Regions from separate parts of the Maritalea sp. S77 genome, predicted to be linked through region 3. Evidence: predicted binding sites of a transcription regulator. Region 3 holds the regulator's gene; each other region holds the start of a gene.

Region 1 (9,801 bases), 150 kb from region 3:
AGATTGACCAAGGCGTGGGCGGCGTTGCTCCGCTTTATGTGTCGATCCCGCTTCTCGACAATAATCCGCAAATCACAGACGATGATTTCGCCCGGGTCGAAACTGTACATGCCATTTTGGAAGATATTTTCGGCAAAGGGAAAGTGATTTCCGGTGCCAGCTTCAACCATTATAGTGAAGCAGGATTTTCTCGCGATCAGATTTTCGATGCGGTTGGTCCGTTTATGAAGCGTCGGTTTATCACCGATGAAGGCGATTTGGCGATGGCTACTGCCTTTATGCCGACGCAGCTTGCGTCAAAAGAAGTGCGTGAGCTGGTGGAACAAACTGACGCTGCGCTGAAGGATGCAGGCCTTAGCGATACCTCTATCTCTGGTTTCCGCGTGCTTTCTGCCTATGAGAGCGTTGATATGATTCAGCGGCTTCAAGATGGCTTGACGATTGCGGTGATCATTTCGATTTTCATTATCGGCATCGCCTTCCGCTCTTGGCGCGTTGCGCTGATTTGCACCATTCCAAACTTTGCGCCAATTTTGGGCACGGAACTGTATCTCTGGGTATCCGGTGCAGGGTTGCAACTAACGACCGTCATCTCATTGACGATTGCCTTTGGTATTGCCGTAGATGATACGATTCACTTTATGAATCACTATGTTCGAGCGCGGAATCAAAACTACGGACATAAGGAAGCTGTGATGCGGACTTTGGAACGTGTTGGGCCCGCTCTAATTGCAACGACGTTGATCCTTTGCGCAGGTACAACCGTTGTTATATTCTCTGTGTTGCCGCAGGTTGCCCTATTTGGGGCGCTATGCGTGCTTACTCTTTTCTTGGCATTGCTGGGCGATTTGATTATTTTGCCTTCATTGCTCATCGCCGGGGGGCGATTGTTTAGATCCTTTGGAGGACAACCAAAATGAAATTGAAGCATTTCGCGAATGCCATCAAAGCACTTCTGCTGGGCGCTGTTTTGGCCAGTGGTTTCTCAACACCCAGCTTTGCAGGCAAGGCCGATGTGGAACTCTTGAAAAGCTATGTCGGCAATTGGCGTGGGCGCGGCGAAGCCACCCTCGCCTCAACAGGCGACGATGAAACTGTTTTGTGTAAAATGGATTTCTCAGACTCTGGCCCTGACCGAATCGGACTTCGCGGACGTTGTTCTCTTGCAGGAACAACACTCTCCATGCGCGGCACCGTTGCTTATGTCGAACAAAATCGTCGATTTGAGGCCGTAATGTCTTCCAATACGAGTTTCCAGGGCGTGGCCATTGGGCGCCGTTCAGGCAAAAACTTGAATTTCTCATTGTTGAATGTGAAAGCCGAAAACGATGATGCCTATGACATCAAAGTTGGCTTGCAACTTCGCAATGGCGAGATTTTTGTGAAGTTCGATATTTTGCACAAAGCGAGCGGCGGCAAATCAACTGCACGCATTCCATTCACTAAAAGCTAGTCGCTTTGAGAATGTAGACAAACAAAAGGCCGCTTCAAAGAGCGGCCTTTTTTGATGGGCTGTTTCGTTCGGCTTAGAACGGGATGTCATCATCCATATCACCAACATCAAATGCAGGTGCGTTTGCTTGTGGACGACCACCGCCGCCTTGATTGTTGTTACCGTAGGAGCCGCCGCCACCTTGGCCACCACCTGCACCTGCATTGTCACCGCGGCCACCCAGCATGGTGAGCGTTGCGTTGAAGCCTTGCAGCACTACTTCTGTAGAATAGCGATCATTGCCATCCTGATCTTGCCACTTACGTGTTTGCAATTGGCCTTCTACGTAAACAGTAGAACCCTTGCGCAAATACTGCTCTGCAACGCGGCAAAGACCTTCGCTGAAGATAACCACGCGATGCCATTCTGTCCGCTCGCGCTGTTCACCTGAGTTTTTATCGCGCCAACGCTCTGATGTGGCAATGCGCAGATTAACAATCGGGCGACCATCATTAGTGCTGCGCACTTCTGGGTCAGCACCAAGATTACCAACCAAAATTACCTTATTTACACTGCCTGCCATCGTATCTTCCCTTTCAGGCGTCATATTGAAAATAATTCAATATGTGCATCCAATTTCATATGATTATCGTAGAGTTTATGCACACAACACGCCAACAGATTGAAGGCGTGTTTATCACTCATCCACAATCCACTTGACGATCACCCATTTGTTCTATTTATGTTCTACATAAAAATCAGCAAAGTCAACTCTTGTGATTCATTTTTAAGCGCCCTAGGTTGTGCTTCGCAATTCAGTTTGACCGGTTCATACGGCAGGAACAGCAGGATTTATTAATGTCGAAATCAGCTCATCAAAATCGCGAAATTATCATTCGTGGCGCTAAAGAACACAATCTAAAATCGATTGATGTTACTCTCCCGCGTGACGAATTGATTGTGATGACGGGGCTTTCCGGCTCTGGCAAATCTTCGCTCGCGTTTGATACAATCTACGCCGAAGGCCAGCGTCGTTACGTGGAGAGCTTGTCTGCCTATGCGCGTCAGTTCCTTGAAATGATGCAAAAGCCCGATGTTGAGCAGATTGACGGCCTGTCGCCTGCGATTTCCATCGAGCAGAAAACTACGTCAAAAAATCCGCGCTCCACTGTTGGTACGGTTACCGAAATTTATGATTATTTGCGGTTGCTGTTCGCGCGCGTCGGTGTGCCCTATTCACCTGCAACCGGTTTGCCAATTGAAAGCCAAACCGTGACACAGATGGTCGATAAGATTTTGGCACTAGATGAAGGCACGCGGCTTTACCTGCTGGCGCCGATCGTGCGTGGCCGGAAAGGTGAATATAAAAAGGAACTGGCCGCGCTGATGAAACGTGGTTTCCAGCGTGTTCGCATTGATGGTGAATTTTATGAAATCCCCGATGCCCCTGCGCTCGACAAAAAATTTAAGCACAATATTGATGTGGTTGTGGACCGCATTGTGGTGTCTGCGGATATGCAGGCGCGCCTAGCCGAAAGCTTCGAAACTGCATTGCAGCTTGCCGAAGGCATCGCCATTGCTGAGATTGTCGCCAGCGAGGGCGAAAATGAGCAAATGGTTTTTTCCGAAAAATTTGCTTGCCCAGTTTCCGGCTTCACCATTGCTGAAATTGAGCCGCGGCTATTTTCCTTTAACAACCCGTTCGGTGCTTGCCCAAAATGTGATGGCTTGGGCGCTGAAGCGAAAGTTAGCGAAGATCTGGTGGTGCCGGACGAGTCGCTTAGCTTGAAGAAGGGCGCGATTGCACCTTGGTCACGCACCTCAGCCCCCTACTACGCGCAAACGCTTCAGGCGGTTTGCAAATCCTATGGCGCCAGCATGGACACACCTTGGGAAGATTTGGCACAGGACGTTCGCCAAGCAATTTTGCATGGCACGGGCGGCAAGAAAATTGAATTCATTTATGATGACGGCTTGCGCTCTTACAAAACGCAAAAAGCGTTTGAAGGCGTTGTGGGCAATCTTACCCGTCGTTATCGCGAGACAGAAAGCGCTGGGATGCGCGAAGAGATCGAAAAATATATGTCGTCCGCGCCATGTGACTCCTGCGGTGGCTATCGGCTTAAGCCGGAGGCATTGGCAGTTAAGATTGATGGTAAACACATTGGCGAAGTTTCGCAAAAATCAATTCGCGACGCCCATATTTGGTTTGAGACAATTTCAGATAAACTGACATCGACCCAGAAGGAGATTGGTGAGCGTATCTTGAAAGAAATTCGTGACCGCCTCACCTTCTTGGTTGATGTGGGTTTGGATTATCTCAGCTTGTCGCGCAATTCCGGCACCCTGTCTGGCGGTGAAAGCCAGCGTATTCGACTGGCTTCGCAGATTGGCTCTGGCCTAACGGGTGTTCTTTACGTGTTGGACGAGCCATCAATCGGGCTTCACCAGCGCGATAATGCGCGATTGCTTGAAACATTGCGCCGACTGCGCGATTTAGGCAACACGGTGATCGTGGTGGAGCATGATGAAGATGCAATTTTGACGGCAGACCATGTTGTTGACATTGGCCCCGGCGCAGGCGTGCATGGCGGCGAAATTGTTGCAGAGGGTAAGCCCAAAGATATTCTCAATCATAAGACCAGCCTCACGGGCCAATATCTGTCCGGAAAGATGGGCGTGAAGGTACCTGCGGAGCGTCGGCCGATTTCTGACACACGCAAAATCTCGGTTACCGGTGCCACTGGCAACAATTTGAAGAATGTTGATGTGGATATTCCACTTGGCTGCTTTGTGGCCGTTACGGGCGTTTCAGGCGGCGGTAAGTCCACATTGATTCTCGACACTATGTATGCGGGCATTGCACGCAAATTGAATGGTGCGCGCTTGATGCCTGCGCCGCACGATCAATTGCTGGGCCTCGAGTTTTTGGACAAGGTTATTGATATTGACCAAAGCCCAATTGGCCGGACGCCCCGTTCTAACCCAGCGACCTACACTGGTGCCTTCACACCAATCCGCGAATGGTTTGCGGGATTGCCGGAAGCGAAAGCACGTGGCTATGCGCCTGGGCGCTTTTCATTCAATGTGAAAGGTGGACGATGTGAAGCCTGCCAAGGCGATGGTGTGATTAAGATCGAAATGCACTTCTTGCCTGACGTTTATGTGACTTGTGATGTTTGCGAGGGCAAACGGTACAATCGTGAAACGTTGGAAGTTCAATTCAAGGGCAAATCCATCTCGGACGTGTTGGAAATGACAGTGGATGAAGGTGTTGATTTCTTCTCTGCTGTGCCTGCCATCCGCGACAAAATGATTACCCTGCAACGGGTTGGTCTTGGTTATGTGAAAATTGGCCAGCAAGCCACAACATTGTCGGGCGGCGAAGCACAACGGGTGAAGCTCTCTAAGGAGTTATCAAAACGCGCGACTGGGCGCACACTTTATGTGTTGGATGAACCAACGACAGGTTTGCATTTCCATGATGTGGCGAAACTGCTTGAAGTGCTGCATGAGCTTGTGGATCAGGGCAATACCGTTGTGGTGATCGAACACAATCTGGAAGTTGTTAAAACGGCAGATTGGGTGATCGATCTTGGTCCCGAAGGCGGCGACGGCGGTGGTGAAGTGGTTGCGGAGGGCCCGCCAGAGGTCATCACCGACGAAGAACGCTCACATACCGGGCATTTTTTGAAGGAATTGTTGGCGCGGCGCCCTTCTGCACAGGATGCAGCTGAATAGGCAAAGCGAAAGACCTGACTTTAGCAGGTCTCTATGACAGTTTTACCATGCCGACATGCGGTTCACACATATCTGGACCGCATGTTTTGCGTTTTGGCGACTGCCGCGAAGCGGGTAGAATTGGATGTATTTAAAGCCATTTCGCCAAGGATTGTGCCATGCCTCGCACGCTAATGACCTCTATCAAAGACCTTCTACACATCCGTCAAACCCTATTAGAGCTGGATTGCAGCGTTACAGCGGAAAATGATCACCTCGGATTGTTTAAGCCTGAAATTCAAATTGATACAGGCAATCGCTCACAAAGAACCACTTCTTAACCAGCATTGCAAAATACGCATAGGCGCGTTGCAAAAATACCGTCTACTCATGCGCAAAGAGCAGGACTATATACAGGTCAACAAACGGAACACACCACTGCAAACCAAGGAGATGAGCAATGGATTTTGGTAAAACTTTTCGCCGCTGGGCTTCATACCGCAAAACTGTTCGTGAACTGAGCGTTCTTGATGATCGTGAATTGAACGATTTGGGCATTACACGCGGTGACATTCAGCCTTTGGCTCGTGAGCATGCAGAACGCATCTAATGCGTTAAGCACACTCCAAGACCTCCCAAATCTTTAAGCACCCGCGACTTTCGCGGGTGTTTTTTTGTGCGTAAATTTTGTTGCGTTAATCCCCTATTCCTTGCTAACTGGCCACATGACAGATCAATCAAAAATTTTGCATATTGTAGGCGGCGGGCTTGCCGGTTCTGAAGCGGCTTGGCAAGCAGCAGAACTTGGTGTTCAAGTCGTGTTGCATGAAATGCGCCCCGTGCGTGAAACCGATGCTCACCAAACCGATGGTTTGGCCGAGCTGGTTTGTTCAAACTCTTTTCGCTCTGATGATTACGAAAACAATGCGGTGGGATTGCTGCACGAAGAGATGCGCCGATGCAATTCGGTGATTATGGCTGCAGCTGATAAGGCAAAACTGCCTGCTGGCGGCGCACTTGCGGTTGACCGGGATGTTTTTTCGGAAGATGTGACGGCACGGCTTGAAGCACATCAAAACATTACCATTGAGCGCGGCGAAGTGGATGGCTTGCCACCGAAAGAGTGGCAACATGTGATTATTGCTACTGGCCCGCTGACATCTGAGGCGCTGGCCCATGGCATTCAATCGCTTACTGGTGAAGATTCGCTGTCGTTTTTTGACGCTATTGCGCCAATTATCCATAAGGAAAGCATCAATTTTGATGTTGTTTGGGCGCAATCTCGTTATGACAAGGCCGGGCCTGGCGGCACGGGCGCCGACTATCTCAACTGCCCGATGGATGAAGAGCAATATAACGCGTTTATCGATGCGCTTTTGGCAGGTGATAAAACTGAATTCAAAGAGTGGGAGAATGTTCCCTATTTTGATGGCTGCTTGCCGATCGAAGTGATGGCGGAACGTGGCCGAGAAACACTTCGCTTTGGCCCTATGAAGCCAGTTGGCTTGACCAATCCCAACAATCCCGAAGTTAAGCCACACGCCATTGTGCAATTGCGACAAGACAATGCGTTGGGCACGCTGTGGAATATGGTGGGGTTTCAAACCAAATTGAAATATGGCGTGCAAGCGGAAATCTTCCGCATGATCCCCGGATTGGAAGATGCTAAGTTTGCACGGCTTGGTGGGTTGCACCGCAACACATTTTTGAACTCGCCTGCCCTGCTGGATGGTCAAATGCGCTTGAAGGCTGATCCTCGGATGCGTTTCGCTGGACAAGTGACTGGCGTTGAGGGCTATGTCGAAAGCGCTGGGCTTGGCCTTGTTGTTGGCCGTTTGGCAGCCAATGAGATTTTGGGCAACCAACTCGATGCACCACCGAAGACCACTGCGCTCGGCGCGTTGGTGAACCACATCACTGGTGGCCATTTGGCAGACGAAACGAATGGAATAAAAAGCTTCCAGCCCATGAACGTTAATTTCGGTCTATTTCCGCCCATTGAGGTGACCAAGCCTGAAGGTGTGAAGCGTTGGCGCGGCCCTGACCGGGGCAAAGCAAAAAAGCGGGCGACCTCTGCCCGTGCGCTCGAGCATTTGGAACAGTGGCGCTAATTAGCGTCGCTGCCCGTTTTTGCAAATAGATAGAAATTCAGGCGCGTCACGCGGAACGAGTCATCCGGTTCACGCTCGAGGTTGGCTTCATCCACATATAAAATATATGTTTTGCCCTCCATCGCGATCTCGATGCTCCTTTCGCGCAATTTGGTGACGGCCAAATTTTGCGCAGCAATCCATGGCTTGAGATCTAATGAGTGGACCAAAAGATTCCCCTGCTCAACCTGTAAATTATTGTTTTTTAGGCTGAAACTATAGCCGCCAGCGCTTTGACCACAACACGGCACCTGAACATGCCCATAAAAGGCAAGTGCCCCTGACAGATTGATTGGGCTGCTATCATCGAGGCGGAGAAAATCGTTACGCGTGCCCAAGTCTGGAATAAGGTTAGGCAGATCAAGTGTTTCTGCCAGTTTCTCACGCGACACTTCGCCCTCGATCTCGACACCTTTTGATTGCAGATTTTGGGTGAGCAACGTACGGCCGCTACCAGATTTAAGAAGATAGTTTGCGGCTCCGTTTATTCTTTGTGCAACCGCTTTGTCTTGTGATTCTTTCCAAATTTCTAAATTTTGCTCAAAACGGGATAGCTGGTTAAGTTGTGACCAATTTTCCATATTGAACGGACCAAAGGAAATGGGCAGCAACAGGATTGCAGCGAGGGCGGGCAATAGACGAATATCCAGCCGATTGATCACGCCCAATGCGATAATAATGATTGTCCAAGCTGTTCCTGCGCCTAGCAAAATCCGCTCTGGCGTTAGCCCATAATGGGAGATGCGGATATAGATCGCAAAGGTAAGCATGATGACAGGAATCACCGCAAAGAGCGGCCAAAGGCGCAGATAGCGGGCGACAAGGGGTTTCTTGCGCATAAAGTGCGGAAATAGCAGAAAATGATTTAGTCCTGCCACGGCGATGAAGCCAATGACCATCCACCCGACCGTACCCTCCGGGTATGATTGCTGGACAAGAATCTGGACTGCGTAAGCGATCAAGATCAGCGTATATAGTGCGAGGAATGGCGCAAATATATAAAGGCCGAGAAAGCCCACCGCCCCTGACAAAAAGTCTGGATTTTCCATATCTTGGGCTCGATAGTCTTCCAACTCCGGGATGGTGACCAACCAATAGATCGGTGCAAACAGAAGACCAGCCAAGGGCACAAGGAAACGATAGATCAGCTTGTCGATTTCAAATCCGAACAGAATGGCCACTGAGCGCTCGATGAACATCAAGCCGAACAAAATCACCAAAAATGCCAGGCCCGCGATCATTGCAGACACGATGGAACGATGGTTCATCCACCAAAATAGTTCTTGCTGCTGTTGCGCTCTGGCCTCGGCTTTGGGCGCCAAAGTGGGTGAAATTGATGTAAGTAGAATCAAGAGCGGCACCCACATAATTGGCAAGCCGATGATTTTGTTCGAGCCAAAGATGGTGATGCCAATAAGGACCAAGCCAACGATATCGAGCGTCCACGAAACTGTTCGCTTGATTACGCCGCTTTCGACCATGAGCTGCGTGGCCACAGCCAAAAGAGCTGCCAGTGAAAATGTTGCGAAAGATTTGCCGAGAAAGCTACCGCCAGATGCATCTGGCGCGTTTAGTTCGACCAAATACAGCGCGGCTGCCACGATGACAAAGCAAATGGAAACGGGGAAACGCTGCGCGGTGCGGCTTAGTTCGGGCCCCAAACGATTTCGCCATTTTTCAAAGGCGCTTTGCTCAACCGTTTCGACCATCTGAACGCTCCTACTTGCGCAAACCCCAACCAATTAGTTTGAGTATTTTGCGCCAATCCGACATTTTTGCGGCATGCCAATCGCCCTTTTCCAGAGCTTTTTGCATATTGGTCAAATCACTCTCGACAAATGGCCAAAGTGCAAAGGCAGATTTCGCAGCCCCGGGACAAGTTCCCATCGCCTTCCTCGCCTTATCTAGATGCGCACGAGCATCTTCGGCGCACGAGTTAAGCGCTTGTACAATTTTATCTTTTTCCGTGCCAGCGAAGATGTCAGTGTCCTTCAATCCAAAGGCCTCGAACACATTTAGGGGCAAGAAAACTTGGGCGCGACGGCGATCATGCTCAAAGCTGTAAAGTGCACGCGTGTATGTTTGGGCAACGCCCAAATGGCCTGATGCATCGTTAAACTGTTCTGGCTCTTCACTCTCAGTGGCGCAAATCTGGGCAGCATATTGAAAAACAATCGAGCTTACCTCACCCGCATAACCTTCAAACTGGTTTTGGTTTGGCATCGGATCTTGATACAAATCGAATCGCCGCGCCGCGACCATGCGCAAAAGGGGCACTTTGGACAGTTGACGGGTTTCGATGGTTTCAAACAAAGCCTTTGCCAAAGGATTGCTTTCAACATCACCGTGCGTTTCACCATCGAGAGCATCATGCCAAAATTGAAGGCGAATCTCGCCGGGCATCGGTTCGCTTATGCGATGGCGCACCGCAGCCAATTCTGCAGCAAAAGCAAACAGCGTTTGCACCGACATTCGAGCCTGTTGTGGCAAAACCAAACT
Region 2 (9,801 bases), on a different contig from region 3:
TGGCGAATTTTGAAAAAGCCAAGTTGTTTTTGCCGCAAAAACAAAATGGTTGCAGAATCAGAGCGGTTCTTTGCCCAACAGGGTCTCGGTTTGGCGGCGTTCTTTCTTGGTGGGGCGGCCCGCGCCTTTTTCGCGCACGGCTTGCGGTAGTGGTCGAGGACCGTCCGATTTGGGCAGTGGGGGCGGGCTTAAATCTTCATATAGTTCAGCCGCTTGCGTAGCTGACCCCCGCTTCTCGCCCAATTCGACAACACGATAGATTTTGATTTGGCGGGGAAGGGTGACGGTGAGCACGTCGCCCACCTTCACTTTATGCGCACAATCGCTGCAGCGCTCTTTATTGATTTTAACGTGGCCGCCATTAACCAGCTTTTGCGCAAGGGTGCGCGTTTTGACGCAGCGGACAAACCACAGCCATTTATCAATGCGTTGTTTGCCCGCTGGCGTGTTCATTTATTGTTTTTTGAGGGCCATCAACGCGGCGAAAGGCGAATCGGGATCGATAGGCTTTTGCTTTTTCTCAGGGCGTTGATTTTGGTTGGCGTGACGCTTAGGCCCTTTGCCTTGATTTGGCTTGCCGCGCTTTTGGCCTTTTGCAGGGCGTTTAGCGCCTTGCTTGGCCCCATGCGGCTTGCGGTTATTGTTGCGCCCACCTGGGAACCAGATTTCGTCAAACTGTTCTTCCGCTTCTGCCGGTTCAGCTGCTTCCGTCTTGGCTTCAGCGAGTTCTGCGCTCGCTTCCGGTGTTTCTGTAGGGGCCTCGGTTGCGGCTGCTTCTTCTGGCGTTGCGGTGGTTTCAGCATCTGCAGCGGGGGCTGCATCTGTTGCCGCTTCAGGCGTTGGTTCAATCTTTGTGCGGTTAACGCGATAGCCCAAGCTTTTCAGTACGGCGTTGAACTCTTCGCCCGCGCAGCCCAGCAAAGATGTCATTTCCACAGTAACGCGGAAGCCATTGCCGGGTGCTGCACCATCGGGTGCTTCAGTGTCTTGATTGCGTGCGGGATCAAAGCTGATCAAGGGGCGAATCAAATCCGCCAAGCGCTCAAGAATGTCGACACGCACAGCGCGTGGGCCGACCACTTTAAAGCCTGCAATTTCGTACAGCTCTTTGGCAAAGTTTTGGTCTACATCGATGGATGTACGGCCAGACAGAATAACCTGCGGCAGTTCTGAAACGCCGGGCTGGCGCACGCCGCCATTTTGCAGCGCCCACAACACCAGCGCCAACTCGCGCGGGGCAGGCTTAAGGGAAAGCGGCACATAGATATGGTAGGCACCAAATTTGACGCCCATTTTGCGCATCACGCCACGCACGTCTTGATCGAGGCCTTTAACCTCTTGCGCCACATCTTGACGGGGCAGCACGCCGAGTTTTTCGGCGATTTGATAGGCAACACCGCGGGCAGTGCCATCCAATTCGGTTGGTTCACGCAATTGCAGCAAAGGCTCCAGCAGCGTATTCACATGATGCTTGAGCCAAAGGCTCACCCGTTCTTGTACGGCTTCTAATTCAGCGCCGTTCAGGCTCTCATCTGCTAAGATCACGGCGCGCGGGCGGAACAGTTCGTCGCCTTGTGCTAGATCTGCGATGATTTCGCCGCGCCAGCGGATCAAACCGTCTGTCGCCAGCACAAATTCATCATTCGGCGCATCTGCAACTTTTTCAGCGCGCTTTTTAATTTCAGGTGCAATGGCCACGCCGGCGGCGGTGCGCAAATTCTTTGCATCTCCCCCTTCGCCGGGACTTAGATTAAAGCGAAAGCCTTCGATAGATCCGATTTTGTGGCCCTCAAGGGATACGTCGCCGCTTTGGGAAATTTCAGGTGTCGTCATATTCTTATCTCTTAAATGGCGCAGAAGGACGCTGGTGCGCCGATCGACAAATCTTTGGGTAAGTCGCTCATGGAGCGCATCTGATAAATTGTTTTCGATTTCACTTGTTTTTTCACGCCAGTAGGTCGGATCTTTTAGCCAGTTTTTACGATTTGCGACAAAAGTCCAAGTCCGAATTTGTTTAATTCGGTTGGACAATGTGTCAATGTCACCAGCGCTATTGTCGCAAAAGCTGACCTGTTCGTCCATCCAGTCTTCAAAAATATAGCCATTGGTGCCAAGATTTTGAAAGATTGTGGCAATTATCTCACCATGCTGTGCGGGTGAAATGCTGCGATAGTCCGGAATCTGCGCGCATTCCCATGCCAAACTGGTTTGTTCACGGCCTCTAACTTCGCCGATATTGGGGTGTCGCTGCAAAAATTCGAGAGCAATTTGGTCTTTGGCGGTGGGGATGTTGGTCAGCAATTTATGCTGTGCGGGTACTTCCAATGATTGTTGCAAAGCTTCGAGCGATCGCAGGTCGAAATCACGTGATCGCCATTGCATCACTTTAACCGGGGCAAATTGGTGGGTTTCTAATTGCTCGATCACTTCATCGGCAAAGGGCTCCAAGCCACCGGTTATGCCAAATGTGCCATCGCGTTTGTGCCGTCCCGCGCGGCCGGCAATTTGCGCCAGCTCTGCCGGGGTAAGGGGGCGCAATTGCTTGCCGTCAAACTTCATGTCCGCGGCGAAGGCCACATGGTGAATATCGAGATTGAGCCCCATGCCGATAGCATCTGTGGCCACCAGAAAGTCTACGTCGCCATTTTCATAAAGGTCGACTTGCGCATTTCGTGTGCGCGGGCTGAGCGCGCCCATCACCACTGCCGCACCACCGCGCTGGCGGCGGATCAGTTCAGCGATGGCATAAACTTCGTTTGCGGAAAAGGCGACAATAGCTGAGCGTCGGGGCTGGCGCGTGATTTTCTTTGACCCGACATAGTCCAAATTTGAGAAGCGGGGGCGCATGATGATGTCAACATCGGGCAGCAGGGCCGAGATGATTGGGGCCATTGTGCCCGCGCCCAGCAGCAAGGTTTCTTGCGTGCCGCGGCTGTGTAAAATCCGGTCGGTGAAAACGTGGCCACGATCGAGATGGGTGGCAGTCTGAATTTCATCCACCACCACGCACTCAACGCTCAGTTCAGTTGGCATCGCCTCAACGGTGGCCACCCAATAGCGTGCCTTGTCTGGCACGATTCGCTCTTCACCTGTCACCAGGGCAACATGTTCTTTGCCCGCACGCTGGCACAGCGTTTGATAAATCTCACGCGCCAATAGCCGCAAGGGCAGCCCGATCATGCCCGACCGGTGGGCCAGCATGCGCTCAATCGCATAATGGGTTTTGCCGGTATTGGTCGGCCCCAGAATGGCTTTGAGATTGGGGCCCTTTGCCGGGCGGATGAAATGGTGAGGTGCGTTCATAGATTCTTTGGGCCAAACAGTTTCAAAAAGTGGCTTTAGCCGCGCTTTATGTCGGTTTCAATTTGAAACATGTTGGGATGATGGTGCCAGTGCTGTTTACGAATAGTACAAAATGCGAACAAACAAAGTCCGAATCGCGCTTTTCCCCATATTCTGATTTCGTTCTATACTGTATATAGTAGGGCAGTGGTGGTCAGCCCACAATTTTGAAACTTTTAATCAAAACTTTACCATAATTTCGGCTTTTTCCGTTTAGAATGATGAAGGATTGGTTAAAATTGTAACTTTGTTTACCTGCCTTGTTTTTGTGTGAACCGCAAGGGCCTGAAATTAATTGCGATCTTAACGTTTTGAACGCCGAAAATAAGGCGCTTTTTCGCGAAAATTTACAAAAAAGCTATTGCCGTTTCATTTTGGGATTGGGCGCGCAAAGGAATCGTGCCCTCAAGATTGGAAGCGCAGACTTGCTTATTTTACGCTGACGCGGGTCAAAACCATAGAAAGGTCACCAAATGCGGTGCCGATCAAAACGCGATAAGGAATCGCATATCCCGTGTTTTTGAGGGGCGCAAACCACATGAGAAAACGCTGGTTGTTTTTCATGTATGTGGTGCTTGCGCTGTCGCTGAAATGTCCAGAAATTGGCTTGTAGCGCAATTTACAAAGCACAACGGGGCCCTGATAGCCTGTGCGTTGGGACGTGGCGGTTTGATTTTCTGCAAAGCTCATGTCGATATCGAACCGCTCAATGCCGGTGTAAATATCCATGCTGCGGTTGCAAATGGCGGGTGAAAGGCTATCGGCTTTGATCAGAAATGCCGCAACGGGATCGTTGATGCCCTTGCGGTGGCCAGAAGTTACTTCCACGCGGTTTACATTGTCCGTGAGTTCGGGGGTCACTTGAAAACTGGTGACGTTGCTGTTTTGCGCCTGAAACTTCACTTTGAAGGTTTCGTTGTTGGCCTTTGTTGCCAGCGTGAATTGTTCGGACTGTAGTCCGTTTGCCCCAACTTTGCCGTTAGAATTGAGATCGGCCGTACCCGCCGCCACCAGACTGGCGAGACCGGAGACCAGCCCATCAATATTAACCGCATAGGATTGGCCATTATTGTCAAAATCGACACTGACTTGGGCAATATTGACGCCGCGCAGGGTCACCACGTAATTGGCGTCAGCTTCAAATGCTGCTGCGCTTAGGGTGCCGGCGCAAAATAGGGCGGCTGTCGCCGCGATGAAGTTGCCACATAAATGCGCGGAAAAGCGCTTGACGGTCGACAGTTTCAAGGCCACGTTTCGCCCATGCTCCCTAAACAAAATCTTGGCCGACTGGCCGCTTCGAATCAGTTTTTCTTCACACTGGACGGTGATCGGGGAGGATTCAAGGCAAGAATGGGACAAATCAGCACTGAGGTGCTTGACTAAAGGGGCTAAGTTCTCTAATTAGACGCGACTTTTCATTAATATGAGATCGACAAGGCGCCGCCTTTAGAGCGGATTTGTCGGTGTTGACCGAACAGGATGTGAGTAAAATGGCACGACGTTGTGAACTTTCTGGCAAAGGCGTGATGTCAGGCAATAATGTGAGCCACGCGCTCAACCGGACTCGTCGCAAGTTTTTGCCTAACTTGTGCAGTGTGACTTTGATGTCTGAGGCGTTGGGCGAAGGTGTGAAACTGAAAGTTTCAGCTTCTGCATTGCGCACCGTTGAGCACCGTGGTGGTTTGGATGCCTATTTGCTGAAAGCAAAAGACACTGAATTGTCTCCACGCGCATTGACCGTGAAAAAAGAAGTGCGCAAGGCACTTGCTGAAGCGTCTTAAGTCTTTCGGCTTGAGCTGCTTGAAAATTTGAAGATTTTCGTTGGTGCCGCGCAAAGTTTTTGCGCGGTGCTTTTTGTTGGATGTGGCGCTGGTCACCTGCCGGTCTAGCCACTTATATAGAGGTGCATGAAATGGTGCTCACTCGTCTTTTTGTGGCCGTTTTGGCCATGGCTGTTGTGGTGACAGCGTCGAACTATTTGGTTCAATTTCCCGTACAAGCGCAATTGGGGCCTGCCAATTTGGCCGACATCCTCACCTGGGGCGCTTTTACCTACCCCTTCGCTTTTCTTGTTACAGATTTGACCAACCGCTTTTTCGGACCGCAAAAAGCACGGATTGTCGTGTTTGTTGGCTTTGCGACTGCTGTGTTGATGTCGATCTTTTTGGCGACGCCGCGTATTGCCGTTGCATCGGGCACCGCGTTTTTGACAGCGCAACTGCTTGATGTGTCTATCTTTGACCGTTTGCGCAATGGCGCATGGTGGAAAGCACCGCTGGTGTCTTCAGGCATTGCTTCTGTGATTGACACATTGCTGTTCTTCTCATTGGCGATGGCCCCGGCCTTTGCCTTTATCGATGGTTGGTTTGGCATGGAAGACAGCTCTTTGGGCTTCCCAGTTCCATTCCTCAGCTTTGGCGCAGAAACGCCGCTTTACCTTTCATTGGCCGTTGGCGACATGTTGGTGAAGGCCTTGGCCGTTGTCGCGCTCTTGTTGCCGTATCAGGCGCTGCGGCGCGCGATTGCATCGCGAGTAGAACCGGCAGCGGCATAGTTGAAATTCAAAACGCTGCACTTTGCGCAGCGTTTATCGTGAGCGAACCCCAAGCATTGTAAATTGTGCTTGGGGTTTATTTTTGCCTATTGAGGGCTGCAACGGGCGGATTTTTCCAACTGGATGGGGCAAAGGGGGTGGTGAGCGCCCGCTCGACCAAATCCAAATGGTCTTGGCCGTAAAAGGGATCTCCATCTAGAATATAGGTGGGGGAGCCAAAGATGTTGTTGGCAATGGCCCATTCGGTATTGGCTTGCAGCTTTTTCTGAATTGCCTCCGTGCCCGCCGCCGCCAGCAAGGCATCAGCGTCATGGCCCAGTTCGGTGGCTAGTCGATGCAGCGTCGGTAGGTCAGATTGATCCGCATCATCGCGCCAATGCGCTTCCAGCAATTTGTGTGACATGGCGTCGATGGTAGCCCCACGATCACCCAAAGCGAGAATCATGCCGGAGGCTAGGCCATAATCTTCATCGTGAAATGTCGGGCGATATTTGATGATCGGTACGTCGCGATATTCGGCCCAACGTTCAATTTCACGTCCAAAGAAATAATCTACGTTTGCCTGGGTCCGCGCTCTGAATGTCGGGCTGCGTTGTTGCTGCACCACTGGAGAAAGCAACATAGGACGATGGATCAGGGTGACACTATGTTTAGCGCAGATTTCTTGTAATTTTGCCGAGCCAATATAGGCAAAGGCAGAATGGACGGAGTAGGCATATTCGATCACGGGCATAATAATTTGCTCTAATTGTTGTGTGACACCTAAATGGCAGTGTTTCGTTGTCGCTCTAGCCCGTCAAGAATGAGCTCGAGCCCAAAATCAAACTGGGTTACGCCATCATATTCTTCATTAATCAGCGCCGTGGTTGCCCCATGAAGAAAGGGGTAGTCGGTCTTACTGATCATGGGCAGATAGTGGGAGGCGGCGGTGCGATATTCATCTGGCTCCACCGGGAAGTTTATCTCCTGCATCGTGTAGCCAAAAGTATGGCTATCAATGGCATTGCGCGCCCAGTCTGCGGCGGCGTAGGTAAAGCCCGCATTGATCAAACAGCCCAAAGTGGCGTCGCCATCGCGCATGGTTTGTTCGCCATTGGTGATGGTGGAGATCAGCAATGAAGGTGCCCATGGGTGCTTTAGAAAGGCTTGGCGCATGGAATGCGCTCGCCTGCGCATCATCTCTTTCCATTCTCCATCGGTTTGCGGGCGTTCAAACTCGGTCACCACATGGTCGAGCATCAGGCTGATCAAATCATCCTTATTTGCCACATGGTTGTAAATCGACATGGCTGTTACCCCCAAATTGGTGGCGAGCTTGCGCATGGAAAGGGCTTCAATGCCTTGGCCATCAGCCAATTTAATTGCGGCTTCGGATATTTTTCGCGCGTTTAGGGTGCGACGTTTATCGATTTGGGATGTCTGGCTCATGGGCAATCAACTTTACTCGAACTCACAAGGGGCTTGACTCATATACAGCGTATATTTATAGCTGGTCGGCGTCAAATATACGCTGTATATATAATGCAAGTTAGTTAGCCGATTGGAGGCGCAATGTCTGTTTCTGAAAAAATCTCCACCCTTTGGATCGTGGTCATGTTCAACATGGTCTTTGCCGATGTTTTGTCTTTCATCAGCCCCGGCTTTTTGGCAGAAGCATCCACTGGGGTGATTGATGGCATTACCATCACACCCATGTTCATTCTATTGGCGGCCATCTTTGCCCAGATCGCGATTGTGATGATTTTCTTATCGCGGGCTTTGCCACGCAGAAGCTGTCGCATTGCCAATTGGGTGGCTGTGGTGCTCACCATTTTGTTTGTTGTCGGCGGTGGCTCACTTGCGCCACACTACATTTTGTTCGCCTCGGTCGAAGTGTTGGCAATGCTATACATTGCATATCTGGCTTGGACGTGGCCGGACGATATGGCACGTGCTTAACCACACAAAAAAGCCCGCGACTTGCGTCGCGGGCTTTGTGATTCAGCAAAGCGCTTGTGTTTAATGTGCGGCCAAATAAGTCGCCAAAATATCGCGCGCAGCGCCAAGGTCAGTTTTGTCGACCATTTCAGTTACGGTGTGCACATAGCGTGTGCCCACCACAATGCCGATGGCTTTTGCGCCGGCAGCGGCTTGTTGTGCCGCCGCACCGTCTTGGCCGCCACGGGCCAAAATGGTGCGTTGATAAGGAATCTTGTTCTTTTCAGCCAGCTCTTCCATCTCGCGCACAAGGCCAATATCGGCGATGAAGCTTGAATCTTTGATGTGAAGGCCAACGCCTTCGCCTTGCACGGTCACACGCTGATGCTCAGGCACACCCGGTGTGTCGCAAGCAAGGGTCACATCAATGCCAAGGCCAATATCCGGCTTAATGGCGTAAGCGGCAGTGCGGGCGCCCCGCAGGCCAACTTCTTCTTGGGTGGTGAAAGCAACGTGGATCTCACATTCATGCTCGCCACCATCTTTGATCAATTTGCGAATTGATTCGATGCCCAACCAACAGGCCACACGGTTATCGAGCGCTTTGGACACAACTTTGTCCTGAAGATCGAGCAATGGCTCATCCATCACGATATAGTCGCCGACTTTTACTTTGTCTTTGGTTTTTTCGCCCATGCCGAGATCAACGAAGAACTCAGAAAGGCCGGGAACCTTTTTGGCATCGCCAGGCTCTTGAATATGGATTGGCTTGCCGCCTGGGTTCATCACGCCTTTATAGTCACCCTCATCGGTGCACACCAAAACACGGCGAGAGAACAAGTTGCGTGGATCAAACCCGCCAACAGGGTCGATATAGATATGGCCCTTGTCGCTGATGTGCGACACCAAAAAGCCAATCTCATCCATATGACAAAGCAGCATGACTTTTTGTGGAGTGCCTTTGCCTTTTTTGGTTGGGTTGCGCTTGCACAAAAGGGATCCCATTGGGTCGATGGAGACCTCATCAAAAAGCCCATCAATTTCTTTTTTGATCAAATCACGAATGCGATCTTCGCGTCCTGGCACACCTGGCGTTTCGCAAAGGCGTTTGAGTAGGTCGATGTTCATCTAAATATCCCTTATTATGGTCGTTGGTTGTTCTGGCGGGGAGCCCTAGGGGTCAGACCCCAGCTCTGGCGGAACAGGTTACTTCTATTTACGGCAAACTCAAGCAATTGTCGAAATTTTAATATTGTATATCGAATTGCAATATTAGAGTACGTTGCCATCCATTGAAATTATCGTCAGAGATCAGCGTCACGCGTGGCAGGTTTGTGGGGCCTTGGCTCACCGCCATTCCCTCCATATTGTCCACTGCGAGGCCGCCTGCTGACAATATGGTTTCCCCCTCAATGCGGGCGCCGGGCTTGATTTGATCACGGGTGATCAACTCGAGCCGCATGGTGAAACCCAATAGTCCCACATCGCGTTTGAGAATCAGCAAGTCGCCATTGGGCAAGAAGGCACATGCAGTGGGTTTATATCCACCTTCACGGGCGAAGCTGAGTTCGCCGCGATCTTTATTGCCTTTAAGCCATGCCGCATGGTCGCCGCCTTTGGCTTTCACATTCTCCGTGAGCATAAGGGTGGAGCCCGCAATGGGCGAGGCAGGTGGCGCAATGCACAGCGCTTCCAACGAACCATTGTGGCGATTGCGGCGTAGCCAATCTGGAATAGCGACTTCCTTTGCTGCGCCTTGCGGCCATCCATTGGTCAACTCAAAATCTGCCGCGCGGGTGAGATGTTCAAACCCAACCCGCACCGCACCGGGCACACCATCGCGGAAGATGGTTTCGATGCTCTCAGAATCACGGGAAAAGGCGGTGGGTAAATCGTCGCCTTTGGAGTTTTTGATGGAGCGTAGCGTAAGTTTATCAAGGCCATTTAAATTGCCTTTTTGATCATAAAAGGCTTGCCCGTTTAAGAAA
Region 3 (9,801 bases):
CAGATTCGGTTGAACCGGTGGATGTATAGCCCGGGTCAAATGTGAAATGTCCAGTTTTCGCATAAAGAGTGCGAATGTCGATTACATCGGGTCCGACTGTGCCTGACAATACTGGGAACTCATAGCTTTCGCCATTTAGCTCTAATTTTGCAATCCGATCGGTCATTATAAGGCCTCCTTCAAGATTCAAAAAATGACTAAAGTCCTACGCCCCCACTAACGTCAAACTTGTCGCCCAAGGGTTGGGTTGGCTTTGGGGTATCGGATTTGTTCCCATTTAGCAAGTTACCGATAGGGAAAGTTAAAATCCGATAGGTATTTATACGCCAGTGGTTTCTTTTAGACGGGAAAGGCTCTCTTCTTTGCCAAACAATTCCAGCACATCGAAGCAGCCGGGTGATGCTGCCTTAGCGGTTAGCGCTGCCCGCAAAGGTTGTGCGACCTTGCCGAATTTCAGCTCTTTTTCTTCTGCAAATCCGCGCATCACTTCGCCAATGGTGTCGTGATCCCAGCTTTCGATGGCTTCAAGCCTCGGCTCAAGCTCGCGTAGCATTTCTACGGAGTCTGCATCGAGCGCTTTCTGAGCTTTCTCTTCAAATTGCAGCGGGCGTTGGGCAAAAATGAACTCGGCGCCTGTGATGAGATCTAAAATTGTTTTGGCGCGTGGCTTTAGCATGGGGAGGGCGCGAAGCACTGTTTCCTCGTGCGCCAAAAGACCTGCCTTTTGCACTTCAAAGCCCAACTCTTCAGTTAGGTCAACCATCAAACCAAACAGGCGTTGATCGTCGGCTTCTTTGATGTAATGCGCGTTCAAATTTTCCAGCTTGGCAAAATCCATGCGCGAGCCAGCCTTGTTGAGCCCCTCATAAGAGAACCATTCAATAAACTGCTCTGAGCTGAAGATTTCTTCATCTCCATGCGACCAGCCCAAGCGGGCAAAATAGTTGCGGATTGTCTCTGGCAAGTAGCCCATTTTGCGGTATTCGCCAACGCCAAGGGCACCATGCCGTTTGGACAATTTTGCACCATCGGGACCATGGATAAGCGGCGTGTGTGCCATCACAGGGACATCCCAACCCATTGCATTATAAATCACGGTTTGACGTGCGGAGTTGGTCAAATGGTCGTCACCACGCAAAATGTGGGTCACCCCCATATCATGGTCGTCAACAACAACGGCTAGTTGATAGATTGGCGAACCATCTGAACGCAAGATGATGAAATCATCTAGGTTTTCTGCTTTGAATGTGACTTTGCCTTGCACTTTATCGTCAATTACGATTTCACCTTCGAGTGGTGTTTTGATGCGCACAACGAAAGGCAGGCCAGCAGGGGCATCTGCCTCAGTTTTGTCGCGCCAGCGGCGATCATAAAATGCATTGCGACCTTCGGCGCGGGCTTTTTCGCGCATCTCGTCCAGTTCTTCAGGTGTGCAGTAGCATTTATAAGCGTGGCCGCTATCTAACAATTGCTGCGCGACTTCTTTGTGACGCTCAATATTCTCTGACTGCATGATGGGTTCGCCATCATAATCCAATCCCATCCAATCCAAGCCATCGATGATCGCGCGAATTGCAGGTTCGGTTGAGCGCTCTTTGTCTGTGTCTTCAATACGCAATAGCATTTGACCGCCCAAAGATTTTGCCAACGCCCAGTTGAATAGCGCGGTGCGGGCATTGCCGATATGCAAGAATCCGGTTGGTGAAGGGGCAAAGCGGGTGATGACTTGTTTGCTCATGAAGCACTCATTTTGGAAAAGTTGGAGAATTTTGTTTGCCTGTGTACCATAGGAGCAGAATTGCGCAAGATCGGGATGTTGCGTGTCACTTAAAGATATTGATTTAGAGCATATTTCCGCCCGACGCCCATTTATTGATCAGTTTTTTAGGGCAAAGGGTAATCAACCAAGATTTCAATCGGGTGACAGAACTGTCGCGCGACCTAAGATTGATGGTGCCGTTTTTGCGCGTCGGCGCATCGTATTGGTCCCGTTCGCATTGATCCTTGGTATTTGCATTTATGTAGGGTTGCCGATGGAGCCGCCCTTTCTGCTTTATCCGGCTGTTGCGCTAGTTTTGTTTCTTTGCTCCATTTTCGCAGCGCGGCATTGGGTTGCACGAAATGTTTTGCTGATGTCGGCATTTGCTGCGGCTGGCGTGGCGCTGATGGCCACGACAGGTGTTTTGCGCGGTACGCCACTGCTGTCTTATCCCACCGCTGGCACCATAGAAGGTCAAATCGTTGAATTGGAAATGCGCCCTGGCGACGATTTGCGTGTGGTCGTTCGCCTGGGCGAAGAGGTGCCAACTGCATTGCAGGCGGTTAAGTCTGTTCGCCTAACAATTGATGCGAAGCATTATGAGCCACGCCTTTTTCCACGTATCGGACAGAATATTGCCGTACGTGCTCGGTTCATACCTGTGCCGAAACCAGTTTATCCTGGCGGCTATGACCCGCAGTTTCATAGTTATTTTGATGGAATTGGTGCTTATGGCTCCGCGCTGGAGACCATTCAATTTCAAGCAACATCGAATAGATTTGGTTGGGCAAATGTTCGAAATCTGATCTTTGATATACGTTATGCCATCGCAGCGCGATTTACCGCGGCTATGGCCCCGAGGGATGCGGCGATTGCGCGCGCACTTATCATTGGTGATCAATCAGCCATTGCTCCGGATTTGCGAGATGAAATTGCGGTGAGCGGATTGGCTCACCTGTTGGCCATTTCTGGATTACATTTGAGTTTGGTAGCTGGCGGCATATTTTTTGGACTTCGGTTTTTGTTGGCATTGCCAATGTTCCCACTTTCAATGCCTGGCAAAACGATTGCTGCAATTGCGGCCATGGCAGCGGCACTGTTCTATTTGGGTATTTCTGGCGCAAATATCGCAACGCAGCGGGCCACAATTATGCTCATTATTGCATTTGTTGCTGTGCTGTTGGGGCGACGCGCTATTACGCTGCGGAACGTGGCACTTGTGTGTATCCTGATGATTATTCTCTATCCCAATGAAGTGTTTAAACCGGGCTTTCAATTGTCTTTCGCCGCCGTTGGCGCGCTCGTTGGCGTATATGAATGGACTAGAAATGTGCGGCAGGTGCAGCGATGGCCCGCGTGGTCGCGTTTTTGGGGCGGGTTAAGTTTGACCAGTTTGGTAGCTGGCGTTGCAACTGCGCCCATTGCGGCGGTGCATTTCAGCCAGTTTGCACCATTTGGATTGTTTGCGAACCTTGTGGCCGTGCCATTGGTTGGGTTCTTTGTGCTTCCAGCACTGATTTTTGCGAGCGTGTTGATGCCATTCGGATTGGAAACACCCGTGCTGCACATGGCTGGTTGGGGCATTGAGCAGGTTATTACTATAGCTAAGTTTTTCACCCATCTTGGAGGAGACTGGACTTATGTTGCGCCGCTGCAAGGTTGGGTTTTGCCCGTTTGTGGCGGCGCGCTCATGGTGTTTTTGATCCTGAAGTCCGCATGGCGATTTGTGCCGCCATTGTTTGTGATAGCAATGATCAGCCTTTTCGGCACAGCGTCAACACCTGATCTTCTGGTTTCCGATCAAACACGTTCTGTTTTCCTGAAGCAAAATGATGGGCAGTGGGCGCAGGTCAATCGGATCGGCAATAATTTTACTACCCGTGTTTGGGCGGAGTGGTTGGGCGTTGATTTGAAAGATCAATTGTTGACTGGGCAATGTGATCCGCGCGGCTGTATTGCCGATATCGCTGGGCAAAAAATCTTGCTGGCACGCGACAAAATTGCTGTTCGGGAAGACTGCGGACTGGTTGACCTGATTGTGGAGCAGGATTCACTTTACCAAAGCTGTGCGGGTGTTAGCCAAATGCTGCGGCATTGGGATATACGCCGATTTGGGACAGCTGCAGCTTACTTTAGAGGCGAGATAAACGGCGAAGCTAAATGGAGCATTCGCCATGCCGTGCACGATCAAGCGCGGCCATGGCGAATTGATTACGGCGAAAAATGATCCGCTTAAAGCCTAATATTTGCGGAAGAGGCCGACCAATCGACCTTGAACAGCGACTTGATCCGGACCAAAAATTCGCGTTTCATAGGCCGGGTTGGCGGCTTCAAGTGCAACGGAGTTGCCCTTTTTGCGCAAGCGTTTCAGCGTTGCTTCTTCGCCATCCACAAGCGCCACAACAATTTCGCCATTGGTGGCCGTCTGCTGCTTTTTGATCAGCACAGTGTCGCCATCAAAAATGCCAGCATCGATCATGGAGTCGCCGCGCACTTCCAACGCATAATGTTCACCGCCTGAGAGCATTTCAGGGGGAACCGCAACAGTATGGGATTGGGTTTGAATCGCCTCAATGGGGACACCCGCAGCGATGCGGCCCATCACTGGCACATGCACTGGTGCATGTGCATCGTTAGACATTGGTTCTGGACGCGCAGGCTCAGGTGCTTTGCCTAGTGTTCCTTCAATGACGCTAGGCTCAAACTTAGCCTTCTTGCCACCAAGAGAGGGGTTCATGCTGTCTGGCAAACGAACCACTTCCATTGCCCGGGCGCGGTTGGGGAGGCGGCGGATAAAGCCGCGCTCTTCCAACGCGGTAATTAGGCGATGAATGCCTGATTTCGACTTTAGATCCAACGCGTCTTTCATTTCATCGAATGAAGGGGGCACGCCGCTTTCCTTCATCCGTTCATGGATAAACATCAACAATTCATGTTGCTTGCGGGTCAGCATTGGACTTCCTTTTTAGAATCGGAACAAATGTTGAACAACCATACCTGTTCCTCCTATGTTCTGCAAGTCCGGATTTGCGCCCTCGAAAAGTGACATATTTTCAATGATTTGCAATGGTTGGTGAAAAGGGTGCGTGTTGCCAATGTGCAACAGCCATTTCCATAATGTACAAAATGTCACACCCTATATAGACATCGTAAAACGAACAACGTATAGCGATTGGTGTAACTTCAACTGGGGTGTCCTCCCATATTTTGGGGCCCCGACACCGCAACCAGCAAAGGGGAACATTATGAACCTTAATCATAAATTTCACACGTCCCCGGCGCGTTCCACGCCGGTTTCTAAATAACCGACGTTCTTTTTGAGGACGTCATGGCTGCGTCCTCGCTGTCACAACATCAACACTAACCCTTCTTAGGCGCTGTTTCTGCGTCCGAGAACTCATCGTTAATCGTGCGTTTTCGCGCGGGTTTCCGTGTGGCTGCGTGCATTTTGTCAACTCCAATTTCGGAGAACGAACGCGGCTGCGCGTTTGTCAGGAAACATGAAAAAACAACATGCTTTAACACTTAATATTTTCGAACGATTAGGTTTGGCTTGGCGCCAAATCTTCAGCCGGCGTCAAGCCAATTTCGGTGGACGTTCAAAACGCGTTCGCCGCGCATATGTTGGAGATTTGAGCGCTCATATCCGTAAGGATATTGGCCTCTAAACATCAAAAAAGGGGGCTGCGCGCCCCCTTATCAATTTGTGATCTCATGCGCGCGCTGGGCAGCGGGCGAAAAGAAGAATGCTAGTATGAACAATATGGTCATCACCAGCACAATTGTGGGCGCGGGTGCGCTATCCAAATGGAAGCTGATGAAAACGCCGGTAAAGGCACTAAACACGGCAACGGTTGTTGCGATGATCAACATCGGGCCTAATTTGCGGGTAAGCAGATAGGCAATCGCGCCTGGTGCAATAAGAATTGCAATGGCGAGAATGATGCCAACGGCTTTGAGTGCGGCGACAACGATCAATGAGATTGAGGCCAGTAAACCGTAATGCAGCCAGCGTACGGGCAAGCCAATCGCTGCGGCGTGTTGAGGATCAAATACATAGAGTTTGAGGTCGCGCCAGCGCGCAATAACCAATACTGTGAGAATGATGGCGATAATACCGGTTTCCATTAGGTCGGCATTGCTAGTGCCCAACATATTGCCGAACAGAATATGGTCTAGATGCACATCAGTTTCGATTTTTGTATAGAGCACGAGCCCAAGCGCAAACATGCCAGAAAAGACGACCCCCATAATGGTGTCCTCCTTCACTCGGCTATTTTCCTTCAGGTAACCGGTGCCGAGCGCACAAACCATGCCTGCAACAAATGCGCCAATGGCCAAGGGAATTGCCATAATATAGGCGAGCACAATGCCTGGCAGCACGCCATGGGAAATGGCGTCACCCATCAAGGACCAGCCTTTAAGAACCAAAAAGCAAGATAGAAGTGCGGCTGGGATCGAAACCAAAATGGCAATGACAAAAGCGCGTTGCATAAAGGGAAATTGAAACGCCAATAGGCTTGTTTCTAGCCATTCCATCATGATGTCACCTGTGCATTGCGGCGTGCGCGCTGGGCGCGTAAACCGTGTTTTGGGGCGAACACAAACGCTGTGAGGAAGCAAAGCGTTTGCAGCACAACAATGATGCCGCCAGTTGCGCCATCAAGAAAATAGCTGGAATAAGCGCCAATGATAGAGGTGAGGGCCCCGATCGCGATGCTCAACATGATCAGTACAGGGAACCGGTCCGTGAGCAAATAGGCGGTTGCGCCGGGGGTAACGACCATAGCGATTACCAGAAACGCACCCACTGTTTGCAGTGCGGCGACGGTGGCGGCGCTGAGCAGCGTAAAGAATATGATTTTTAGCAGGTTAGGCCGCAGGCCGATTGAGCGCGCGTGGTCTTCATCGAAGAATACGGCGAGGAAGTCTTTCCACTTGGCCCCCAAGACAACCAGCGTGATGATGGAAATGATGGCCAATTGCATCGTGTCTGTCGGCGTGATGGCGAGCACATTGCCCAGTACGATGGTTTGAATGTTTACTGAGGTGGGGGATAGCGACACCATGAATAGGCCAAGTCCAAAGAAGGAGGTGAAGATGAGGCCAATGATGGCATCTTCACGCAACTTGGTGCGTTGATTGAGAAATAGCATGGCTGCGGCCGCTAAACCGCCTGAAAAGAATGCGCCAATGGAAAACGGCAGGCCGAGCATATAGGCACCTGCGACACCAGGCACGATTGAGTGGGAAAGCGCATCGCCAATCAGGGACCAGCCTTTGAGCATCAAATATGCACTGAGGAAAGCGCAAACGCCGCCAACAAGGCCCGTAACCCAAATGGCGTTGCGCATATAGCCATATGAAAATGGCTCCAACAACAGATCAATCATTCGACTTATTCGTTTTGGTTTGAGTTTCCATTTTATCTTGCTCACCATAAAGCACCAAGGGACGCTCATCATCTGTGATGACAGCAAATTGGCGCGTGTCTTCATCATCATGCAGATCCGAACCGCCAAGGACAAAGTGACGCAACACACCACCAAATGTTTGTTCGAGATTGGCCTGCGTGAAGGTTTCCTCGGTTAACCCGAAATCAAGCACGGTGCCTTTGATCAGAACTGTGCGATCACAGAACTCAGGAACAGAACCCAAATTGTGGGTCGAGACGAGCATAACTTTGCCTTCGTCGCGCAGGTCACGCATCAATTGAATGATGGTGTCTTCGGTTTTGACGTCTACGCCAGTAAAGGGCTCATCCAACAGAATGACTTCACCTTCTTGCGCCAAAGCGCGGGCCAAAAAGACCCGCTTCTTTTGCCCGCCAGATAGTTCGCCGATTTGACGTTTTCGATATTTGGCCATATTGACCCGATCCAACGCCTGATCGACCATCTGCTTATCGCGTTTCGATGGGATGCGGAAAAAGCCCATTTTGCCATATCGGCCCATCATCACGACATCTTCGACCAAAACCGGAAAATCCCAGTCGACGTCCTCGCTTTGCGGGACATAGGCGACGAGATTTTTGCGCAATGCTTCCTGAACACTAATGCCGAGCAGTTTCACGCTGCCTTCGGCCACAGGCACAAAGCCCATAATGGCTTTGAATAAAGTGGATTTGCCAGAGCCATTGACGCCCACAAGGGCGGTGATGGTGCCCCGCGGGATGTGAAAACTGGCTTCCTTTAGGGCAGTGTGGCCATTGCGATAGGTGACGGTGACATCGCTCACTTTGATGCCACCATCTGCAATTTTGCTCATATCATTCATTGAGAAAGGCCTTCGGCGATTGTATTTGACGTGACGCGCAGCAAATCAAGATAGGTCGGGACCGCACCATTTTGGTCTGTCAGCGAGTCGACATAAAGGATACCGCCATATTTTGCATATGTCTCGCGCTCCACCTGTTTGGCAGGTGCGTCTGAAACAGTGCTTTCTGAGAAAACAGCACGAATATTGTGTTCACGGACCTGATCGATCACTTGGCGCACTTGTTGCGGCGTACCTTGCTGATCTGCGTTGATGGGCCATAAATAAAGTTCCTGCATGCCGAAATCCCGAGCGAGGTAGCTAAAGGCCCCCTCAGATGTTACGAGCCAACGTTCATTCTGAGGAATTGCTTCTAGCCGTTCGCGTATGGGGGCAATGATGCTCTCAATCTCAGCTTTGTAGGCTTCGGCGTTTTGCAAATAGGCGTCTGCATTGTCTGGATCATGCTCGGCAAACGCTTTGGCGATGTTGTCGACATAGATTTTGGCGTCCGATGGCGACATCCATGCGTGGGGATTGGGCTTGCCGGAATAGGGGCCGGATGTAATGCCCATGGGCTCAATGCCACCTGTGACGACAACGCTGGGTACATCACGCAGATTTTCAAAGAACTGTTCGAACCAGAGTTCCAAATTCAACCCATTCCAAATCACCAAATCTGCATCTTGCGCTTTGATGATATCTTTTGGTGTGGGCTGATAATTGTGAATTTCAGCACCGGGCTTGGTGATGGACACCACTTCTGCGCGATCACCAGCAACATTTTTTGCCATATCTGCGATCACAGTAAAGGTTGTTACAGCCTTAAATTTTTCAGCTGCTTGCGTGCCTGTCACGGCGAGGCCAGACAATAGGGCAAATGCAGGCAATAATTTAAGCAAGGAAGGCATGTTTTGACTCTCTTTTGAAATTCATCTCTCGCCTCCAATCTATAATGCAATTGAGAAGCGTTCGCAACTAGCAAATGTAAGAAATCTTTGGACCAAATCAAATGATAGGGATTGTGGCTATTTCAGGCTTTTCAGCAGGTGTCCGTTGGGTGCCGCAGTTAGGAATAATACGGAGGTGAGGAGATATTCAAAAAATAGATTATTAACCCTGTCCGCACTTGGGTTCTGATATTAATTTAAATGCAATTCACCAATGTGAATGTGTTGGTTCTATGTGTCGTGTCAGCGGAACCAAAATGCGGAAGTCAGATACCAGAAAGATTGTCATTTCAATTGCGGCGATTTTCGTTGCATTTGTCGTGCTGGTCGTCGGCTTTATTCTCTCCTCATTATTTGTGCTGGATGTATCCAGTAAGTCTGCCAACGCGTTAAAGTTAGATGCTGATCAACGTGCCGTTTCTGGACTTATTAAGCGTGAAATCGAAGATGTGTCACAGCGACAGTCAGAAGTTTCCTGGTGGGACAGCAGCATTATTGCGCTAAATGATGATATCGATCGCAATTTTTTTGCCGATTCAATGTTGGGCTGGTTTCCCAAGGAATATGGCATTGATCGGTCCATGCTCGTGTCACCTGAGCGGGACATAATCCTACACGCGGAAGGTGAAGAATTTTGGCCGGGCAAACTCGCAGATTCATTTTTTAATCAAACGTCGGATTTGATTAGTAAGGCGCAGTCAAACTATTTCCAATACCGTGTTGGTGCTAGCGGTGTGTTCTGGTTTGAAGGCGATCCAGTGCGGGATGAGCCCGGACTATATGTACATGATATTCGCACTATTGATGGCGAAATGGGGATCGTCGTGGCGCAAGCAA

Evidence for each region. Region 3 encodes LexA, which represses DNA repair genes until DNA is damaged. Its sites were predicted from a motif close to TGTTCNNNNTGTGTTCNG; they were not measured.
Region 1: uvrA (excinuclease ABC subunit UvrA) is a predicted target of LexA. The motif match lies at 2,165-2,182, and genes of this name have one in related genera.
Region 2: ACP15Y_RS16050 (helicase-related protein) is a predicted target of LexA. The motif match lies at 3,407-3,424, and genes of this name have one in related genera.

The regions. Positions count from the first base shown of each region.
Region 1 is NZ_JBNAGG010000001.1:375,704-385,504, forward strand. Features, by position in the region: gene ACP15Y_RS01685 (efflux RND transporter permease subunit) at 1-920, shown strand, start outside; gene ACP15Y_RS01690 (hypothetical protein) at 917-1,453, shown strand; gene ACP15Y_RS01695 (single-stranded DNA-binding protein) at 1,527-2,015, opposite strand; gene uvrA (excinuclease ABC subunit UvrA) at 2,291-5,173, shown strand; gene ACP15Y_RS01705 (hypothetical protein) at 5,332-5,493, shown strand; gene ACP15Y_RS01710 (DUF1127 domain-containing protein) at 5,613-5,762, shown strand; gene trmFO (methylenetetrahydrofolate--tRNA-(uracil(54)-C(5))-methyltransferase (FADH(2)-oxidizing) TrmFO) at 5,878-7,263, shown strand; gene ACP15Y_RS01720 (DUF4153 domain-containing protein) at 7,260-9,011, opposite strand; gene ACP15Y_RS01725 (phytoene/squalene synthase family protein) at 9,022-9,801, opposite strand, start outside.
Region 2 is NZ_JBNAGG010000006.1:93,454-103,254, forward strand. Features, by position in the region: gene ACP15Y_RS16045 (RNA-binding S4 domain-containing protein) at 58-453, opposite strand; gene ACP15Y_RS16050 (helicase-related protein) at 454-3,303, opposite strand; gene ACP15Y_RS16055 (DUF3108 domain-containing protein) at 3,772-4,593, opposite strand; gene rpmB (50S ribosomal protein L28) at 4,833-5,123, shown strand; gene ACP15Y_RS16065 (queuosine precursor transporter) at 5,255-5,896, shown strand; gene ACP15Y_RS16070 (2-hydroxychromene-2-carboxylate isomerase) at 5,973-6,629, opposite strand; gene ACP15Y_RS16075 (TetR/AcrR family transcriptional regulator C-terminal domain-containing protein) at 6,659-7,324, opposite strand; gene ACP15Y_RS16080 (DUF6326 family protein) at 7,448-7,834, shown strand; gene ACP15Y_RS16085 (M42 family metallopeptidase) at 7,895-8,941, opposite strand; gene ACP15Y_RS16090 (esterase-like activity of phytase family protein) at 9,060-9,801, opposite strand, start outside.
Region 3 is NZ_JBNAGG010000001.1:224,964-234,764, forward strand. Features, by position in the region: gene gltA (citrate synthase) at 1-166, opposite strand, end outside; gene gltX (glutamate--tRNA ligase) at 320-1,738, opposite strand; gene ACP15Y_RS01120 (ComEC/Rec2 family competence protein) at 1,821-3,986, shown strand; gene lexA (transcriptional repressor LexA) at 3,999-4,712, opposite strand; gene ACP15Y_RS01130 (metal ABC transporter permease) at 5,459-6,301, opposite strand; gene ACP15Y_RS01135 (metal ABC transporter permease) at 6,298-7,152, opposite strand; gene ACP15Y_RS01140 (manganese/iron ABC transporter ATP-binding protein) at 7,145-8,035, opposite strand; gene ACP15Y_RS01145 (metal ABC transporter substrate-binding protein) at 8,032-8,925, opposite strand; gene ACP15Y_RS01150 (diguanylate cyclase domain-containing protein) at 9,222-9,801, shown strand, end outside.